DNA from 3 places in the Priestia sp. JNUCC 25 genome. Region 1 is predicted to be linked to each of the others. Evidence: a T-box and tRNA genes for the amino acid it is inferred to sense, from the RefSeq annotation. Region 1 holds a T-box; the other regions hold tRNA genes.

Evidence for each region. The T-box of region 1 lies ahead of pheS (phenylalanine--tRNA ligase subunit alpha). A T-box ahead of a tRNA ligase gene usually reads a tRNA of that ligase, here a tRNA-Phe.
Region 2: it encodes a tRNA-Phe, which carries the amino acid that the T-box ahead of pheS (phenylalanine--tRNA ligase subunit alpha) is inferred to sense. The anticodon was not compared.
Region 3: it encodes a tRNA-Phe, which carries the amino acid that the T-box ahead of pheS (phenylalanine--tRNA ligase subunit alpha) is inferred to sense. The anticodon was not compared.

Annotation. Positions count from the first base shown of each region.
Region 1 is NZ_CM132211.1:4,536,194-4,540,619, forward strand. It holds gene pheT (phenylalanine--tRNA ligase subunit beta) at 1-2,068, opposite strand, end outside; gene pheS (phenylalanine--tRNA ligase subunit alpha) at 2,082-3,116, opposite strand; T-box leader at 3,171-3,406, opposite strand; gene JNUCC25_RS23805 (TrmH family RNA methyltransferase) at 3,455-4,219, opposite strand; gene sspI (small acid-soluble spore protein SspI) at 4,360-4,426, shown strand, end outside.
Region 2 is NZ_CM132211.1:590,457-594,882, forward strand. It holds rRNA gene JNUCC25_RS03125 (23S ribosomal RNA) at 1-1,112, shown strand, start outside; rRNA gene rrf (5S ribosomal RNA) at 1,176-1,291, shown strand; tRNA gene JNUCC25_RS03135 (tRNA-Val) at 1,396-1,471, shown strand; tRNA gene JNUCC25_RS03140 (tRNA-Thr) at 1,476-1,551, shown strand; tRNA gene JNUCC25_RS03145 (tRNA-Tyr) at 1,560-1,643, shown strand; tRNA gene JNUCC25_RS03150 (tRNA-Gln) at 1,651-1,725, shown strand; tRNA gene JNUCC25_RS03155 (tRNA-Lys) at 1,730-1,802, shown strand; tRNA gene JNUCC25_RS03160 (tRNA-Gly) at 1,812-1,886, shown strand; tRNA gene JNUCC25_RS03165 (tRNA-Arg) at 1,893-1,969, shown strand; tRNA gene JNUCC25_RS03170 (tRNA-Pro) at 1,974-2,050, shown strand; tRNA gene JNUCC25_RS03175 (tRNA-Ala) at 2,056-2,131, shown strand; tRNA gene JNUCC25_RS03180 (tRNA-Met) at 2,162-2,235, shown strand; tRNA gene JNUCC25_RS03185 (tRNA-Ser) at 2,266-2,358, shown strand; tRNA gene JNUCC25_RS03190 (tRNA-Met) at 2,384-2,460, shown strand; tRNA gene JNUCC25_RS03195 (tRNA-Asp) at 2,465-2,540, shown strand; tRNA gene JNUCC25_RS03200 (tRNA-Phe) at 2,551-2,626, shown strand; tRNA gene JNUCC25_RS03205 (tRNA-His) at 2,637-2,712, shown strand; tRNA gene JNUCC25_RS03210 (tRNA-Gly) at 2,724-2,797, shown strand; tRNA gene JNUCC25_RS03215 (tRNA-Ile) at 2,804-2,880, shown strand; tRNA gene JNUCC25_RS03220 (tRNA-Asn) at 2,884-2,958, shown strand; tRNA gene JNUCC25_RS03225 (tRNA-Glu) at 2,963-3,034, shown strand; gene JNUCC25_RS03230 (M48 family metallopeptidase) at 3,244-4,426, shown strand, end outside.
Region 3 is NZ_CM132211.1:407,048-411,473, reverse strand. It holds gene queG (tRNA epoxyqueuosine(34) reductase QueG) at 12-1,148, opposite strand; gene JNUCC25_RS02245 (B3/B4 domain-containing protein) at 1,278-1,943, shown strand; tRNA gene JNUCC25_RS02240 (tRNA-Gly) at 2,059-2,132, opposite strand; tRNA gene JNUCC25_RS02235 (tRNA-Leu) at 2,205-2,286, opposite strand; tRNA gene JNUCC25_RS02230 (tRNA-Leu) at 2,317-2,405, opposite strand; tRNA gene JNUCC25_RS02225 (tRNA-Cys) at 2,420-2,493, opposite strand; tRNA gene JNUCC25_RS02220 (tRNA-Gly) at 2,526-2,600, opposite strand; tRNA gene JNUCC25_RS02215 (tRNA-Gln) at 2,606-2,680, opposite strand; tRNA gene JNUCC25_RS02210 (tRNA-His) at 2,709-2,784, opposite strand; tRNA gene JNUCC25_RS02205 (tRNA-Trp) at 2,815-2,888, opposite strand; tRNA gene JNUCC25_RS02200 (tRNA-Tyr) at 2,894-2,977, opposite strand; tRNA gene JNUCC25_RS02195 (tRNA-Thr) at 2,988-3,063, opposite strand; tRNA gene JNUCC25_RS02190 (tRNA-Phe) at 3,089-3,164, opposite strand; tRNA gene JNUCC25_RS02185 (tRNA-Asp) at 3,180-3,255, opposite strand; tRNA gene JNUCC25_RS02180 (tRNA-Met) at 3,259-3,335, opposite strand; tRNA gene JNUCC25_RS02175 (tRNA-Val) at 3,347-3,422, opposite strand; tRNA gene JNUCC25_RS02170 (tRNA-Glu) at 3,446-3,520, opposite strand; tRNA gene JNUCC25_RS02165 (tRNA-Ser) at 3,542-3,633, opposite strand; tRNA gene JNUCC25_RS02160 (tRNA-Asn) at 3,637-3,711, opposite strand; rRNA gene rrf (5S ribosomal RNA) at 3,721-3,836, opposite strand; rRNA gene JNUCC25_RS02150 (23S ribosomal RNA) at 3,946-4,426, opposite strand, start outside.

The DNA.
Region 1 (4,426 bases):
CAAATACGTATGTTTCACGAAGACCATATTGTTTCTGAGCAACAGGATGAACTTGACCTACGTATCCAATTTCTTTTTCATCTAACCATACAGCCGCTGTACGTCCAGGGTGCATACCGTCTTTTTTAACGGGAGCATATGAGATTCGTTTCTCCAAACCAAGCTGTGCAAATAACCCTTCTAGTACACCTTTAATCACATAGAAATCAACGACTTTCTTTTCACCTTGCCAGCCGTGAGCATGCCACAGACCCGTGATTGCACCAGCTACGCGCTCCTGCTCATCCGGTAATTCTCCTTCACCTTTAGATAAGAACACTGAGCCTGTTTCGTATAGCGCAATAGAATCCGACTGACGAGCATTATTATGCTTCACTGCTTCTAGCAAATGAGGCACTAAGCTTTGACGAAGGATGCTGCGATCTTCACTCATCGGCATTGCTAAACCAATCGTACTTGTTGCATTTAGTGCAAACTGAGTAGCTTTTCCAGCGCTCGTTAACGAATATGTTGTTGTTTGTGCTAGTCCCGCACCTTCTAAGAAACGGCGAACTTTACGGCGTCCAAGCTGATACTCTGTTAGTTTTCCTGGAGTTGCCACTGTTACAGGAAGCGTTGTAGGAAGGTTGTCATAGCCATACATACGCGCTACTTCCTCGACGATATCTTCTTCAATTGTAATATCGCCTCTACGAGTTGGCACTGTTACAACAATGGTTTCGTCTTCCACTTTGTTTTCAAATTGAAGACGGTTCATAATGTCTTGTACTTCTTCCATTAATAGCTCTGTACCAAGCACATCGTTAATACGTCCAAGTGACACAGCTACAACAGCAGGTTCCACAGTTAGTGTATCCACTTCTACAGTATCACTTACTACTTCACCTGAAGCGTATTCAGCCATTAATTCTGCTGCGCGGTCAGCAGCTACACGCGTACGGTTAGGATCAATTCCTTTTTCAAAACGAGCGCTTGCCTCACTGCGAAGACCGTGGTCCTTTGAAGCTTGGCGAACCGTTAAGCCTTTGAAGTAAGCTGATTCAATGAGAACATTTACCGTATCGTCTTTTACTTCGGAGTTCGCTCCGCCCATTACACCTGCAAGAGCTACCGGCTCACTTCCGTTTGTAATGACAAGCTGATTGCCTTTTAATACGCGCTCTTGGTCATCAAGTGTTACAAACTTCTCGCCTTCTGACGCGTGACGTACAACAATTTCTTTTGAACCAAGACGATCATAGTCAAAAGCATGCAGAGGCTGGCCGTATTCAAGCAAAATATAGTTGGTAATATCAACAACGTTGTTATGAGGTCGAATACCAGCTGCCATTAAACGCGTTTGCATCCATAATGGTGACGGAGCAATTTTTACGTTTTTCACAACGCGCGCTACGTAAAGCGGATTGTCTTCTTTTGCCTCTACTTTAACGGAAATATAATCAGCTGCTTGCTCATCAGACGTTTGCACGTTTACTGACGGATACTTCACTTCACGACGTAAAATAGCAGCCACTTCATGTGCTACACCTAACATACTTAAGCAGTCTGAACGGTTTGGTGTTAGCCCTAGTTCTAATACTTCATCGTTTAAGTTTAATGCATCTAGTGCATCCGCTCCTACTTCAGCATCGCTTGGGAACACGAAGATGCCTTCTTGATAATCTTTTGCCACAAGCTTGCTTTCAATGCCAAGCTCTTGAAGAGAACAAATCATACCGTTCGATTCTTCACCGCGAAGCTTAGCACGCTTGATTTTAAAGTTACCTGGAAGTACAGCTCCCACTTTTGCAACCGCTACTTTTTGACCTTGTGCCACGTTCGGTGCCCCGCACACGATTTGAACGATTTCTCCTCTGCCAAGATCTACTTGACAGCGGCTTAATTTATCAGCATTTGGATGCTGTTCACGTTCTACAACGTGACCAATTACCACTCCGCTGATGCCTTTATTTAAGTTTTCTACACCTTCAACTTCAATTCCACTTTTTGTGATTTTATCTGCTAACTCTTCTGCCGTTACGCCTGATAAGTCAACATACTCTTGTAACCAACGATAAGATACAAACATCGTAGTCCCTCCTTTATACTTGTTTAAATTGATCTAAGAAACGAACATCATTTGTATAGAAATGACGAATATCATCCACGCCGTGTTTTAACATAGCAATACGCTCTACACCGATTCCAAAAGCAAACCCACGATATTTAGTTGAATCGTATCCAGCCATTTCAAGGACATTTGGATGAACCATGCCTGCTCCTAAAATTTCAATCCAGCCTGTTTGTTTACATACATTACAGCCTTTACCTCCACATTTTGCACACGATACGTCTACTTCTACAGACGGCTCAGTGAACGGGAAGAAACTTGGACGAAGACGAATTTCACGGTCTGCACCGAACATCTTTTTCACAAATACTTCAAGCGTGCCTTTTAAATCGCTCATACGAATGTTTTCGTCTACTACAAGACCTTCAATTTGCATGAATTGATGAGAATGCGTAGCATCATCGTCATCGCGGCGGTACACTTTGCCCGGGCAAATAATTTTAACAGGTCCTTTGCCTTCATTCTTGTTCATAACACGAGCTTGAACAGTTGATGTATGCGTACGAAGAAGCGTTTCTTCCGTAATATAGAACGTATCTTGCATATCACGTGCTGGGTGACCTTTTGGCAAGTTCAGCGCTTCGAAATTATAGTAGTCCTGCTCTACTTCCGGTCCTTCTGCTACTTCATAGCCCATTCCTAAGAATAAATCTTCTACTTCTTCAACCACGCTTGTTAGCGGGTGATGCGTACCTGCTTTAACTGGGCGTCCTGGCAGCGTTACGTCGATTGTTTCTGAAGCAAGTTTACGCTCTACCTCGGCTGCTTCTAACGCCGTTTGTTTTTCTTCAATTTTAGATGCAATAGCTTCACGCACTTCATTTGCAAGTGCTCCCATTACAGGACGCTCTTCAGCTGAAAGTTTTCCCATACCGCGAAGTACTTCTGTGATAGGGCCTTTCTTTCCTAAATAAGCTACGCGTACGTCGTTTAATTCTTTTAAAGCACTTGCTGTTTCGACTTTTGCAATTGCTTCTTGTTGAAGTTCTTGTAAACGTTCTTTCATCACTTATTCCTCCTTTTAACGTAAAAAATGACAAATAAAAAAACCTCCTCCCAAAAAAGGGACGAGGATTAGTCGCGTTACCACCCTTGTTAACTATATACACAGACGTATACAGTTCACTTCATTCAAGTTAACGGAATCTCCGGAACACCTTTACATCTATGTAAGATGGTCTAAGTGTCAACTCAAGAGGTGAATTCACTTATTACATTTATAAAAATGCTTTCAGTCACGGCATTTTCTCCCTGCATAAACGGACATAAGCTACTGCTCTCTTTCATCGTTTTTTACATATGTAACTATTGTATTATTATAGTGAAAACACGTTCTCGATGCAACTACATTCCGCGTAAATAATAAAGTAAGATTCCAGAAGCGATGGCAACATTTAGCGACTCGCTCTTTCCATAGATGGGAATGTACAGATTCTGATCCGCTTGTTCCAGCACTTTCTCGCTTACGCCGTTTCCTTCATTTCCCACAACCAGCGCAAATTCGTTTGAAGGTTTTACGCATGTATAGACCTTTCCATTTTGTAACGACGTGCCGTAAACTGCTATTTCTCTTTCTTTTAACAGTGAAATCATTTCGAGTAAATCACCTTTTACAATTGGAAGGTGAAAAATAGCTCCTTGCGTTGAACGAACGACTTTTGGGTTGTACACATCCACGCTGCCCTCTCCAACGATAATAGCCTCCACTCCGGCAGCATCAGCGGTTCGAATAATCGTACCTAGGTTACCTGGATCTTGCACCGCATCTAAAAGCAATACTTTCTGTGCTGTATGAATGATTTCTGCATGCTTCGTTTGAAAACACACAGCGATAATTCCTTGAGGTGTTTCTGTGTCAGATAACAATTTAATTATTGCTTCGTTTACAACGGTTATTTCGATACCATCTATGTTCCACTGTGCTGGCACTTCAATCGATTCGCGTATAATTAGTTCCTTTACGCAATCCTTATTTTTGATAGCTTCTTCGACTAAATGAAAGCCTTCTACCATAAAAAGGCCCTGCTTATCACGGTCTTTTTTATTATGCAGCTTTTTCCACGCTTTTACCTGCGGATTTTTAACTGAATCAATTTGTTTCACAAACATAACTCCTTTATCTATACAAAAATAAATAGTTCGATTACATTTTGCTCAATAATCATTAGATAAGTTTCACTTTATTGTACATAGAAATCGCAAAGAAAACAAAAACTATTGGTAACTTTACGATAGCTGAGGTGAAAATGATGGATCTTAATTTACGAAATGCTGTTATTGCAAACGTTTCAGGAAACTCAAAAGAAGAGCTTGAAG
Region 2 (4,426 bases), 1.1 Mb from region 1:
CAGGTCTCTGCGAAGCCGCAAGGCGAAGTATAGGGGCTGACGCCTGCCCGGTGCTGGAAGGTTAAGAGGAGGGGTTATCCTTTGGGAGAAGCTCTGAATCGAAGCCCCAGTAAACGGCGGCCGTAACTATAACGGTCCTAAGGTAGCGAAATTCCTTGTCGGGTAAGTTCCGACCCGCACGAAAGGCGTAACGATCTGGGCACTGTCTCAACGAGAGACTCGGTGAAATTATAGTACCTGTGAAGATGCAGGTTACCCGCGACAGGACGGAAAGACCCCGTGGAGCTTTACTGTAGCCTGATATTGAATTTTGGTACAGCTTGTACAGGATAGGTAGGAGCCTGAGAAGCCGGAGCGCTAGCTTCGGTGGAGGCGTCGGTGGGATACTACCCTGGCTGTATTGAAATTCTAACCCGCGGCCCTTATCGGGCCGGGAGACAGTGTCAGGTGGGCAGTTTGACTGGGGCGGTCGCCTCCTAAAATGTAACGGAGGCGCCCAAAGGTTCCCTCAGAATGGTTGGAAATCATTCGTAGAGTGTAAAGGCACAAGGGAGCTTGACTGCGAGACCTACAAGTCGAGCAGGGACGAAAGTCGGGCTTAGTGATCCGGTGGTTCCGCATGGAAGGGCCATCGCTCAACGGATAAAAGCTACCCCGGGGATAACAGGCTTATCTCCCCCAAGAGTCCACATCGACGGGGAGGTTTGGCACCTCGATGTCGGCTCATCGCATCCTGGGGCTGTAGTCGGTCCCAAGGGTTGGGCTGTTCGCCCATTAAAGCGGTACGCGAGCTGGGTTCAGAACGTCGTGAGACAGTTCGGTCCCTATCCGTCGTGGGCGTAGGAAATTTGAGAGGAGCTGTCCTTAGTACGAGAGGACCGGGATGGACACACCGCTGGTGTACCAGTTGTCTTGCCAAAGGCATCGCTGGGTAGCTATGTGTGGACGGGATAAGTGCTGAAAGCATCTAAGCATGAAGCCCCCCTCAAGATGAGATTTCCCATAGCGCAAGCTAGTAAGATCCCTGAAAGATGATCAGGTTGATAGGTCAGAGGTGGAAGCGTGGCGACATGTGTAGCTGACTGATACTAATCGATCGAGGACTTAACCAAAACTTTAAAAGCGTAAGCTTTACTCAGCAAACTGTTATCTAGTTTTGAGAGAGCAATCTCTTGTCTGGTGGCGATAGCGAAGAGGTCACACCCGTTCCCATACCGAACACGGAAGTTAAGCTCTTTAGCGCCAATGGTAGTTGGGACTTTGTCCCTGTGAGAGTAGGACGTTGCCAGGCAATGAATAAGACCCCTTTTTATGCTCTTATAAAAGAGTCTAGGGGTTTTTTATTTGGCTCATTTATAAAAATCTTCTATACAATGAATATTGTGTATGATACGTGGAGGATTAGCTCAGCTGGGAGAGCACCTGCCTTACAAGCAGGGGGTCGGCGGTTCGATCCCGTCATCCTCCACCACCGTGCCGGTGTAGCTCAACTGGTAGAGCAACTGACTTGTAATCAGTAGGTTGGGGGTTCAAGTCCTCTTGCCGGCACCATTTATATCGGAGGGGTAGCGAAGTGGCTAAACGCGGCGGACTGTAAATCCGCTCCTTCGGGTTCGGCAGTTCGAATCTGCCCCCCTCCACCATTTTTATTGGGCTATCGCCAAGCGGTAAGGCAACGGATTTTGATTCCGTCATGCGTTGGTTCGAATCCAGCTAGCCCAGCCATAGAGAGCCATTAGCTCAGTTGGTAGAGCATCTGACTTTTAATCAGAGGGTCGAAGGTTCGAGTCCTTCATGGCTCATTTTAATAAGCGGAAGTAGTTCAGTGGTAGAACACCACCTTGCCAAGGTGGGGGTCGCGAGTTCGAACCTCGTCTTCCGCTCCATATAAAGCGCCCGTAGCTCAATTGGATAGAGCGTTTGACTACGGATCAAAAGGTTAGGGGTTCGACTCCTCTCGGGCGCGCCATAAACGGGAAGTAGCTCAGCTTGGTAGAGCACTTGGTTTGGGACCAAGGGGTCGCAGGTTCGAATCCTGTCTTCCCGACCATTTATGGGGCCTTAGCTCAGCTGGGAGAGCGCCTGCCTTGCACGCAGGAGGTCAGCGGTTCGATCCCGCTAGGCTCCACCAATTAAACTGAATAATTGTAACGAATAATATGGCGGTGTAGCTCAGCTGGCTAGAGCGTACGGTTCATACCCGTGAGGTCGTGGGTTCGACTCCCTCCGCCGCTATCATATAAGTTACATTTGTTATAAATATACGGAGGAATACCCAAGTCCGGCTGAAGGGATCGGTCTTGAAAACCGACAGGGGTGTTAAAGCCCGCGGGGGTTCGAATCCCTCTTCCTCCGCCATTTATTTATATCATATTCATATCATCGCGGGGTGGAGCAGTTCGGTAGCTCGTCGGGCTCATAACCCGAAGGTCGCAGGTTCAAATCCTGTCCCCGCAACCAAAGTGGTCCCGTGGTGTAGCGGTTAACATGCCTGCCTGTCACGCAGGAGATCGCGGGTTCGATTCCCGTCGGGACCGCCATTTACATAAAGGCTCGGTAGCTCAGTTGGTAGAGCAAAGGACTGAAAATCCTTGTGTCGGCGGTTCGATTCCGTCCCGAGCCACCATTTTAAGACGGCGATTGTGGCGAAGTGGTTAACGCACCGGATTGTGGTTCCGGCATTCGTGGGTTCGATTCCCATCAGTCGCCCCATCTTAAGTAACGCGGGTGTAGTTTAGTGGTAAAACCTCAGCCTTCCAAGCTGATGTCGTGAGTTCGATTCTCATCACCCGCTCCAAATGAAGGGCCTATAGCTCAGCTGGTTAGAGCGCACGCCTGATAAGCGTGAGGTCGGTGGTTCGAGTCCACTTAGGCCCACCATATTCCACAGTAGCTCAGTGGTAGAGCTATCGGCTGTTAACCGATCGGTCGTAGGTTCGAGTCCTACCTGTGGAGCCATACTGGCCCGTTGGTCAAGCGGTTAAGACACCGCCCTTTCACGGCGGTAACACGGGTTCGAATCCCGTACGGGTCATCTTAAAAGCAGTTTGCATATGCAAACTGCTTTTTTTGTTTGGAAACAGAGTTTATTCTTTTGTCTAAACTCTATTTTTCGTTTTTCTATGATTTCCTCGCCCTAAATTGCATTTCTTATAGCACATCTATAAACGCTTGTTCTAAATTTCGAAAAAAAACCTACAATAGTAATAACGGCATACTGTTTGTACAAAAGGAGGGGAATGCGTGAAAAAAATTGTTTGGTGGTCCATCGGAGTTTTTCTTGTGTATGGAGCGTGTATTTGGGTGTATTTATTCTATATAAGCGATACCTCTATTCCACAATCATTAAAAGGCACCAGCGTAGACCCGGCTACGTTTATGAATGCACGAGAACTTATGTTAACCGAAAAATATTCAAAAATTAGAGATGCGCTCTTTTTTATCCGAATTCCATATGAGTGGCTAGGGTTTATTTTAATTTTAGTGTTAGGTGTGTCTAAGAAAGTTAATAAGTGGTCTAAAGACGTCAGCCGTTTCAGTCTTCTCCAAACTGCTATTTATGTATTTTGGTTATCCGTTCTGCTGCTGATCTATTCTTTTCCTATGGACTGGATTAGCTATAAGCTTTCAAAGGCTTACCATATTACGACGCAACCTTTCCAAGGATGGATGAAAGATCTTTTTACAGATTTTTGGGTGAACTATGCCACCATGTTTTTAGTGATTGCTGTGTTATATGCATTCATTCGTAAGTTTTCAAAAAGATGGTGGCTGTATGCGTGGATAGTATCTATTCCATTTACGCTATTTTTGACGTTTATTCAACCAGTGGTTATCGATCCGTTATATAACGATTTTTATCCATTAAAGAATAAAGAGCTGGAGACGAAAATTTTACATTTAGCAGATGAAGCTCACATACCTGCTAAGCATGTATATGAAGTAAACATGTCTGAAAAAACGAACTCTCTTAATGCATATGTGACGGGAATAGGTTCTAATTCAAGAATTGTGTTATGGGATACTACTCTTAATAAATTAACGGAACGTGAAATTTTGTTTATCATGGCGCATGAAATGGGTCATTATGTAAAGAAACATATTTATGTGGGGATTGCTTCAGCATTAGTTTTATCGATCGTAGGCTTATGGCTAACGAAGCACTTAGCTCGCTTTGTGATTAAGAGATGGGGGAAAGCATTAAAAATTACTTCTCTTAGTGATTTAAATTCTTTACCGCTTATTCTACTTATTTTTTCTATTCTTACATTTGCTGTGAGTCCGTTAACAAATATGCAGTCGCGTCATCATGAACTTCAATCTGACACGTACGCCATGGACCTAACAGGAGATAAGCAAGCTGCTATTAAAACGTTTCAGGACTTAACGAAATCAGGACTGTCTCAGGTAAATCCGCCGTATTTAG
Region 3 (4,426 bases), 940 kb from region 1:
AAAAATACGGTTTAGATCTCTTGAAGCATCTCTATACCTTTTGACATTTCTTCAATTACTTCTTGGTCCTTTTCTTTTTCTCTTAAGTTCATAAGTGTATCTAACGCTTCTTTATCGCCAATTTTGCCTAACGCCCATGCCGCTGTTCCTCGAATGACAGGGCGAACGTCATTTTTAATTAACTCAATTAAATCTGGAACGGCGGTTTGATCTTTAAAATGGGCCAGTGCAATAATGGCATTACGCTGAATTGGCTTTTTCCCTCTCCAAGAACCTGAAACATGTCCAAATTTCTCTTTGAACTCACGATTACTCATCGTTAAGAGCGGTTTTAATTTAGGCTTCGCAAGTTCTGGGTCAGGCTCCATCTCAGGGTGAAAATGAAAGTCTTTTCCTTTATTTTCAGGACACACAGTTTGACATGTATCACAGCCATATAAACGATTGCCTAATTTACTTCGAAATTCTTCAGCCAGAAACCCTTTTGTTTGGGTTAAAAAAGCAATGCATCGCTGCGAATTCAGCTGACCGCCTGTTACAAGCGCACCCGTAGGACACGCATCAACGCACTTATTACAAGTACCACAACCGTCCTCTATCGGTTTATCAGGAGGAAACGGGATATCTGTTATCATTTCTCCTAAATACACGTAGGAACCGAATTCAGGTGTAATAATGGCACAGTTCTTACCGCTCCAGCCAATACCAGCTCTTTCTGCTACAGCTCGGTCCGACAGCTCGCCTGTGTCTACCATCGATTGAAGGATAGCTGCAGGTACTTTTTCTTTTATGAAGGTTTCAAGCTTTTGAAGCCTATCACGTAGAACCGTATGATAATCTTGCCCCCAAGAAGCACGGCAAAAGATTCCTCGGCGATCTTCCTTTGTGCTCTTTGGTGCATCCTTTAATTTAGAAGGATACGCAAGTGCAATTGAAATAATAGATCTAGCTTTTGGAACAACTAATGTGGGATCTACTCTCTTTTCAATATCAGGTTCTTCAAACCCTGAAGCATAACCTAACTCTTGCTGTGCTAACAATCGATTCTTTAACTCATCAAACATAGAAGCACTCGCAAATCCAATCTTATCGATTCCAATCTCTTTGCTGTATGAAATAATTTCTTCCTTCAACTGATACGCATTCATAGTGAGTAATGGCCTCCTTTCTAAGAAATTCTATATATTCATGCATTGAACTGTTTTCTCGCTCAATGAAATGATAGGATGGTATCTATAAACGAACAAATACTAATTATAATAGAAAGGATCAAAAAAATGAACTTTACATTATCGCCCGCTATTAAACAGCTTTGCCCTTCTTTTAAAATGGGAATCATTCAGTATAAAAATATTGAAGTTGGTGATTCTCCTCAAATGCTAAAAGGACGTCTGCGCCTCTTTCAAGAATCCATTTATTTCGACCTTGAGTCAAAAAAAGTAACAGAATTCGAAGGTGTTAGCGAGTGGAGAAAGCTTTTCAAAACATTTGGAACTGATCCAAGTAAATACCGTCCTTCTATAGAAGCTTTAATTAGAAGAATAGGAAAACAAACGTATTTGCCTTCTATCAATTCTGCTGTGGACATTAATAACTTTTTTTCATTGCAATATGAAGTCCCAATTGGAATTTATGATTCCTCTAATTTAGAAGGCCCCATCGAATTTACTATCGGTAAAAAAGAAGAGTCTTATGAAGCTCTAAATGAACGTAATATTTCTTTAGAAAATAAAATCATTTCAAAAGATGCCCTAGGAGCTTTCGGAAGCCCTTATGTCGATTCTAACCGAGCGTACGTAACTGAAAAGACAACACAAGCTGTACAGTTCATTTATTTAAAGCCTTCACTTTCAGAAGAACAGGCTTATAAACTAACTAAATCCCTAAGTGACATGTTCATTCAAATTCACGGCGGCGAAGCAACCTATCAAGTCATTAACTGATGTACGTAAATATAGCGTCTATCTTGAAAAGATAGACGCTATATTTACGTTAAAAATAAAAAACGCAACATCTCAGCTTTGAAAGCGAGACACTGCGTTGTGATAACAATATGTATGGAGCGGGTGATGAGAATCGAACTCACGACATCAGCTTGGAAGGCTGAGGTTTTACCACTAAACTACACCCGCAAATATTATCAAAATTTGTCGACCGATAAGTAAAAATAAAAACAGGAATCATCCTGTCAAATAAAGCTAAAGTACCGATGGTCGGGGTCGAACCGACACTCCCGAAGGAACACGATTTTGAGTCGTGCGCGTCTGCCAATTCCGCCACATCGGCAAAATAAAAAAGGCAAGTTAAAATTATAAATGGTGCCGAGGGCCGGACTTGAACCGGCACGGTAGTCACCTACCGCAGGATTTTAAGTCCTGTGTGTCTGCCAATTCCACCACCCCGGCAGCTTGTAAATAAATGGAGGCGGCAACCGGATTTGAACCGGTGATAAAGGTTTTGCAGACCTCTGCCTTACCACTTGGCTATGCCGCCATTTACTCAAGACTAAATAACTTTATTAAAATTGGAGCGGAAGACGAGGTTCGAACTCGCGACCCCCACCTTGGCAAGGTGGTGTTCTACCACTGAACTACTTCCGCATATATGGCTGGGCTAGCTGGATTCGAACCAACGCATGACGGAATCAAAATCCGTTGCCTTACCGCTTGGCGATAGCCCAATATTGAAATATGCATATCATTTATAAATGGGGCGACTGATGGGAATCGAACCCACGAATGCCGGAACCACAATCCGGTGCGTTAACCACTTCGCCACAATCGCCACGTATATATGCAATGTTATTTTTATAATTGGCAGGGGCAGTAGGAATCGAACCCACACTGACGGTTTTGGAGACCGTAGTTCTACCTTTAAACTATGCCCCTGTAAATGGTGGAGGGGGGCAGATTCGAACTGCCGAACCCGAAGGAGCGGATTTACAGTCCGCCGCGTTTAGCCACTTCGCTACCCCTCCACAATAACTGTGGTGCCGGCAAGAGGACTTGAACCCCCAACCTACTGATTACAAGTCAGTTGCTCTACCAGTTGAGCTACACCGGCATTTTAAAAACAAATGTTTTTAAAATGGTGGCTCGGGACGGAATCGAACCGCCGACACAAGGATTTTCAGTCCTTTGCTCTACCAACTGAGCTACCGAGCCTTATTAAATTTAAAATGGCGGTCCCGACGGGAATCGAACCCGCGATCTCCTGCGTGACAGGCAGGCATGTTAACCGCTACACCACGGGACCACTTGGTTGCGGGGACAGGATTTGAACCTGCGACCTTCGGGTTATGAGCCCGACGAGCTACCGAACTGCTCCACCCCGCGATGATAATATATGGTGGAGGATGACGGGATCGAACCGCCGACCCCCTGCTTGTAAGGCAGGTGCTCTCCCAGCTGAGCTAATCCTCCACTATTATGTAGATAAAAATAAATGGTGACCCGTACGGGATTCGAACCCGTGTTACCGCCGTGAAAGGGCGGTGTCTTAACCGCTTGACCAACGGGCCACTGTGCTAATTAAATAAAAATGGCGGAGAGCAAGGGATTTGAACCCTTGAGACAGCGTTAACCGCCTACACGATTTCCAATCGTGCTCCTTCGGCCACTCGGACAGCTCTCCAAATGGCTCCACAGGTAGGACTCGAACCTACGACCGATCGGTTAACAGCCGATAGCTCTACCACTGAGCTACTGTGGAATAATAACAGCCTGGCAACGTCCTACTCTCACAGGGACAAAGTCCCAACTACCATTGGCGCTAAAGAGCTTAACTTCCGTGTTCGGTATGGGAACGGGTGTGACCTCTTCGCTATCGCCACCAGACATATTATATTATACATGATTTCCAAAAGAAAGCAAGACTTTTTTGAAAAGTTTTGTTCTCTCAAAACTAGGTAACAGTTTGCTGAGTAAAGCTTACGCTTTTAAAAGTTTGGTTAAGTCCTCGATCGATTAGTATCAGTCAGCTACACATGTCGCCACGCTTCCACCTCTGACCTATCAACCTGATCATCTTTCAGGGATCTTACTAGCTTGCGCTATGGGAAATCTCATCTTGAGGGGGGCTTCATGCTTAGATGCTTTCAGCACTTATCCCGTCCACACATAGCTACCCAGCGATGCCTTTGGCAAGACAACTGGTACACCAGCGGTGTGTCCATCCCGGTCCTCTCGTACTAAGGACAGCTCCTCTCAAATTTCCTACGCCCACGACGGATAGGGACCGAACTGTCTCACGACGTTCTGAACCCAGCTCGCGTACCGCTTTAATGGGCGAACAGCCCAACCCTTGGGACCGACTACAGCCCCAGGATGCGATGAGCCGACATCGAGGTGCCAAACCTCCCCGTCGATGTGGACTCTTGGGGGAGATAAGCCTGTTATCCCCGGGGTAGCTTTTATCCGTTGAGCGA